DNA from 2 places in the Cytobacillus sp. EB106-05-05-XG126 genome. Region 2 is predicted to be linked to the other one. Evidence: riboswitches for the same ligand, from Rfam matches in the RefSeq annotation. Region 2 holds a riboswitch; the other holds the start of a gene.
What was found. A riboswitch is a leader RNA that binds a small molecule or an ion and turns the genes downstream of it on or off. The one in region 2 is predicted to bind S-adenosylmethionine.
Positions count from the first base shown of each region.

Region 1: linked by a shared signal. The riboswitch ahead of AC3WTL_RS05175 (methionine biosynthesis PLP-dependent protein) and the one ahead of AC3WTL_RS06360 (Na+/H+ antiporter NhaC family protein) in region 2 are both predicted to bind S-adenosylmethionine.

Region 1 is NZ_JBYTDU010000001.1:1,032,091-1,035,207, forward strand. It holds gene metC (cystathionine beta-lyase) at 1-34, opposite strand, end outside; gene AC3WTL_RS05175 (methionine biosynthesis PLP-dependent protein) at 31-1,143, opposite strand; SAM riboswitch class I at 1,219-1,334, opposite strand; gene AC3WTL_RS05180 (H-type small acid-soluble spore protein) at 1,512-1,691, opposite strand; gene AC3WTL_RS05185 (hypothetical protein) at 1,856-2,095, shown strand; gene AC3WTL_RS05190 (2-oxoglutarate dehydrogenase E1 component) at 2,412-3,117, shown strand, end outside.
Region 2 is NZ_JBYTDU010000001.1:1,270,292-1,273,408, reverse strand. It holds gene AC3WTL_RS06370 (cold-shock protein) at 222-422, shown strand; gene AC3WTL_RS06365 (DUF421 domain-containing protein) at 539-1,123, shown strand; SAM riboswitch class I at 1,283-1,387, shown strand; gene AC3WTL_RS06360 (Na+/H+ antiporter NhaC family protein) at 1,474-2,760, shown strand; gene AC3WTL_RS06355 (exonuclease SbcCD subunit D) at 2,931-3,117, shown strand, end outside.

The DNA.
Region 1 (3,117 bases), 240 kb from region 2:
GTAATTTCGTTTGAAATGTGTAATTCGTACTCATCGTACTGCCTCCTTTAAAACCTTTGCAAAAGCATGTTGAAGATCCGCCTTCAAATCTTCTGCATTTTCGATTCCAACCGAGAAACGCAGAAGCCTGTTACAGACACCTGTTTCAATGCGGATCTCTTCTGGGATGTCCGCATGCGTTTGTGTTGCGGGATATGTTATAAAACTCTCGACTCCGCCAAGGCTTTCAGCAAAGGAGATGAGGGAGAGGCTCTGCAGAAAAGGATTCACCCAGGATTCATCCTGGACCCGGAAAGATATCATTCCTCCTTTGCCTGGATAAAGAACTTCCGTTACGGCAGCGTGGTCTGATAAGAAAGCCGCTAATTCCCGGGCATTTTTTTCATGACGTTCCATGCGAAGAGAGAGTGTCTTCATGCCTCTGATCAAAAGCCAGGAATCAAATGGGCTAAGGACTGCACCGGCAGCATTGTGGTTCATGGCAAGATCCTCACATAACTGTTTGCCTTTTGCGACAACTAAACCGGCAAGTACATCATTATGTCCTCCAAGATACTTTGTCGCACTATGGATGACAATATCAGCACCAAGCTTTAGAGGCTGCTGAAGAAGGGGGGTGTAAAATGTGTTATCAACGATCAGGAGAATATTATGCCGTTTCGCGATATCAGCTATTAACTGAATATCTGTCTCTTCCATGAGCGGATTAGTGGGAGTCTCCAGAAAAATAGCTTTCGTATTTTCGGTGATTAGCTCTTCAACATTTTCCGGAGTGCTCGTATTCACATATTTGCTCTGCAGTCCCCATTTTTTGAAGCCCTGTTCAAGCAGACGGTAGGTTCCGCCGTATAAATCCTTGGAAACAATCCACTCATCTCCTGATTTAAAGAGGGAAAGAATCGTAAGGATGGCAGCCATTCCAGAACTGCAGGCATAGCCTTGATCGCCTTCTTCAAGATCGGCGATCGCCTTTTCAAGCAGCTGGCGGGTAGGATTGCCTGTTCGGCTATAGTCAAAGCCAGTTGACTGTCCAATGCCTTCATGCCGGTAGGCGGTTGAAAAGTATACAGGCGGATTCACTGCTCCTGTTGCTGATTCGCTCCTGTTTCCGATTTGCGCTAATTTGGTGTCAATATTGTACATACTGGTAAACACTCCTTCTTTAAAATAAAAAAAGCCTTCTATAAGAAGAAGACTTTTTAATGTGAACAGCCATTCTTCTTATCTTTCAAGTTTCTAAAAAACTTGCAGGAATTAGCACCTTTTCAATCAAAATACGATTGCTGGTTGCTGAGGCGTCGTCGGGCCTTACCCTCGACCTCTCTGGATAAGAAATCAAATATTAAATTTTCTCTAAACTTTACTACAGTAAACCGTTAATAGTCAACACTTTTTTGAATATTTCATGTTATAAAAAATATCGGGCCAGGCATCTTGAGTCCTTCTGCCTAAAATATGATCTTGAACCAAAAAAACTTTCCATTACATTCTGGAAAGTTTTTTTAGGGTATTCATTCTTCAATCAAATCGTTAACCGACACATTCATTTCTTTTTCAGAATTTGCTTTTGTGTAAATGCGTGCTGTCTTAGTCTGCTCATCTACATGCTGAATGATGATCGGTATGCCATTTAAAGTAACACTGTGCATTTCAGCAGACTCAGCAATCTCTTTTGCTCTGCCTATATTCATGGAAAAACCTCCTGAATTTGAATAATTTTAATGTGCCTTAAAAAGACACATATTATTCTTTTAAAATGAGCCTGGCATAAACTGTTATAGGTAGATCGCTTTAAAGTTCAGAATATTTCCTTTATAATAATGAGGAAAATAATATTTCTTGGAGGGAAGCTATTATGCAAGAACATAGTCACTGCCGTCACAGATTTGCTGAAACAGATGGGCCAGCCGTTTTCCGGACAATTGATGGCATTGAAGTGAATGTTGCCGGCAGCTTATTCCAAAAATGTACAACATGCGGTCATTTTGATTTTCCCGTAGATACCAGAGAAGCCATTGAATCTTCCCTTAAAGAAAACAGAAAAAATACCAATGAATCGAAACAAATCTATATTAACCTGGTAGAAACTTTTTAAAGCCGAAACTTTTCGGCTTTTTTTATATGTTCAGTTATTTCTTATTTATAAATGTTTACCCATTTACAAATCATTTTATTAGAATAAGTAATTATTAAAAAATTTTTTTAATAGTTTTCCACTATATTCATGTTTTTATCTTTGTACAACTAGATTTTACGTGTTAGAATAGCTGTGGAAACGTTTTATCCTCTGAAAAATATTATTATTCGTAAAAATGAATTGTTAATCCCTTCTTATGATGGGTATTGTACTTTTAGAGAGAAAAAACGTATTGAATTATTCACTTACAAAACAGTTATGGAGGTAATTTTCCATGAAAAAGCCATTGAATGGTGAGGGACCTTTTGAACAGGGATTTCATGGCCCAAACCTTGGCTACGTTATTGAACTTTATGAAAGATATTTAGAGGATCCATCCTCGATTGATCCTGAAATGAAAGAGTACTTTGAAAAAAATGGTTCCCCTCTTACGAGTGAAGGAACGGTGCAAATGGCTTCATCTGCAAATCAGCCAATGAATGCCGGACAGCTTGAGAAAACACTTGCTGCTATTCGCCTGGCAGATAATATCCGCACATATGGCCACTTGGCTGCCGATATTTATCCACTGGGTAACAATAAATCGGAAATTGCTTTATTTGAACTGAGCAAATATGGCTTAACTGAAAATGACTTAAAAGAGATCCCTGCTGGTGTCATTACCAAAGATGCCACATATCCTTTACGCAACGGACTTGAAGCAATTGAATTCCTGAAGAGCGCTTATATGGGACCCATTGCTTTTGAATTCCAGCATATATTTGATGAAAACGAAAAAGACTGGCTTCGCCGTAAAATAGGGGCCAACAGCCACAAGCTGTCAATGCAAAAAGCGGAAAGACTGAAAGTTTTAAGAAGACTGACTGAAGTTGAGGAATTTGAAAAGTTCCTTCATAAAACTTTCGTCGGACAAAAGAGATTCTCCATTGAGGGTCTGGATACAATGGTCCCGTTACTGGATGAAATTGTTTCTGAATCCG
Region 2 (3,117 bases):
CGGAATAGTTTGATAAAATGCTATCAAAGACGCGCAGAATAGTTGACAATCATTTCTATAAGTGCTAAATTTGAATCAGCCGTTATGCATCGTGTTATATTTTGCTAGCTGCTTTTTCAACCGTTAGGCAATGGTCTGGATGAGTAATGAACGTAAAGTAATAAGCGTGTATATGGTGAATTTACACATGGCTTTTTCTAGCCAATAGGAGGATTTTTTTCATGAAAAACGGTAAAGTAAAATGGTTCAATGCTGAAAAAGGTTTCGGATTCATCGAAGGTGAAGACGGAAACGACGTATTTGTACATTACTCTGCTATCCAATCTGAAGGTTTCAAATCTTTAGAAGAAGGCCAAGAAGTTTCTTTCGAAGTTGTTGAAGGTGCACGCGGACCTCAAGCAGCTAACGTAACTAAACTATAATCGACACACCCATACAAAAACAGCCTGGCCATTAGGTCAGGCTGTTTTATTTTGCGCTAACTTGAATATTCCTCCACCAGTTCCATACCCTATTAGAAAAAGGAAGGTGTATCCAGATGAATTTTGCCTGGCAATCAGTGATTCTGGTTTTAGCAGGAGTTTTGCTTTTACGTGTAGCAGGCAGGAAGTCTATTTCCCAAATGACGCTGGCGCAAACGGTAGTTATGATTTCCATAGGTTCCATTATCATTCAGCCTATCATTGAGACAAGTGTATGGAAGACCATCGTGGCTGCTGGAATCTTTGTTGGATCACTAATTATAATGGAATACTTGCAGGTGAGATACAATTTCATTGAAAAATTTATTACAGGCAAATCCAAAATAGTGATTGAGAATGGGAAACTAAAAACAGCAAATATGAGGAAATTGCGCTTTACAGCAGATCAGCTGGAAATGAGGCTCAGAACCAACGGTATTACTAAAATTTCAGATGTTAAAATGGCTACACTTGAGCCAAATGGACAGCTTGGGTATGAATTAATGGATGATGCAAAGCCTTTGACAGTTGGAGAATTTAAAAAGCTGATGGGAGAAATAATTTTGCAGTCACCCGTTCAGCCTGCTCATCAAGCATCAGATGATATTTTTCAGGAGCTGAAAAAGGGCCATTCCCCGCCGAATTTTAAAGATCTTCACTAGTTTTTAGCCGCATTGCGGCTTTTTATATTTCAATCTCCGTCTTTCCCCCTTTAAGCATTATTCAAATTCAAATTCCATTAAGAAAAAAGTACTTGAAGTTTAGCGAGTTTCCTGTATAATTTTCAAACGTGAGTTATTTTAGAATAATTTAATACTATTCACTTATCAAGAGAGACGGAGGGGCTGGCCCGAAGATGTCTCGGCAGCGGGCTCTGCAGAGCGCTGTGCCAAATCCAGCAAGCATTGATGCTTGGCAGATAAGAAGAGAACGATTGATAGATCAAGGTCTCTTCTTGCTTGAAGGGGTCTTTTTATTTTGCTTGGAAAATCCATTATTAAAGGAGAATTCAATGAAAAACAAGGGCAATCCATGGGCTTTATTGCCGCTAGCCGCTTTCCTGCTTATTTTTATTGGCAGCGGTATAGCAACTGGTGATTTTAACAGCATACCAATTATTGTCATTGTATCCGCAGCAGCCGGAATTGCGCTGGCAATGAATAAAAAAAAGCCATTCATGGAAAAAGTAGAGATATTCACAAAAGGGGCCGGACATCCTGATATTATATTAATGTCCATCATTTTTATCCTGGCAGGGGCTTTTTCCTCTACGGCTAAAGGAATGGGTGCGGTTGATTCGACTGTGAACCTTGCACTCTCTTTTATCCCGCAGAATCTGCTCATGGTCGGAATTTTTATCATTGCATGCTTTATTTCATTATCGATGGGAACATCAATGGGGACAGTTGTTGCTCTTGCTCCAATTGGTGTAGCCATTTCAGCAGAGACAGATATTACAGTAGCTCTAGCCATGGCAGCAATAATTGGCGGTGCAATGTTTGGCGATAATCTTTCTGTCATTTCTGATACGACGATTGCAGCGGTCAGGACGCAGGGAACGAGAATGACTGATAAATTCCGTGTGAATTTTTTAATCGTACTGCCTGCTGCAGTTCTTACTGCTATAATTCTTGCAATTTTAACAGCAGGTCAGGAAAGCGTCGTGACCAGCGGAGATTTCAACTTCTTAAAAGTAGTCCCTTATCTTGGCGTATTGGCTGCAGCTTTGTTCGGCATGAATGTTATTCTTGTGCTTAGCGGGGGTATCCTTCTTGCAGGCCTGATTGGAATTGCTGACGGCAGCTATACGTTTGTTTCATTCCTGCAGATGATTGCTGAGGGAATGGCCGGTATGCAGACCCTTGCGATTATTGCCATCCTCATTGGCGGATTGGTGGAGATCATCCGGGTTAATGGAGGAATAGATTACTTGCTTCACATGGCTACCAGCAAAATAAAATCCCGCAGGGGAGCAGAATTTGGTATTGCGTCGCTTGTCTCTGTGACAAATCTATCTACAGCCAATAATACTATTGCCATCATTATTGCAGGGCCGCTTGCCAAAAAAATTGCTGACCAATATGAGATTGACCCGCGTAAATCAGCAAGTATACTTGATATATTTGCCTGCTTTGTACAAGGGACTATCCCTTATGGAGCACAGATGCTCGCTGCTTCGGGGCTCGCTGCCATTTCGCCGGTGAGCATCATGGCATATTCCATTTATCCAATATTAATTGGCATTTGCGGTATTATTGCCATTCTGATCAACTTTCCTAAGTTAAAAAGCAATAAATGAGAGCCTGCCGGGCTCTTTTTTCTTTGAACAATGCTGTGTTTTAAAAATAATTGATGATATAATTAGAACGAATGTTCTGTAAAATGTTGCTGAGCCACTGCCGTTTTTTGATTTGGTATAATGGTAACATTGCAGAAAGAATCTCAGGCAAGGAAAAGAGGGTGTTAGATATGAAATTTATCCATACCGCTGATTGGCATTTGGGCAAGCTGGTCCATGGTGTATATATGACCGAAGATCAGCGTCATTTTTTACATCAATTTATTAATGTGGTAGAGGAAGAAAAGCCGGATGCAGTCGTCATTGCAGGAGACTTATATGACCGGTCCGTACCTCCGACTGATGCTGTTGAATTGC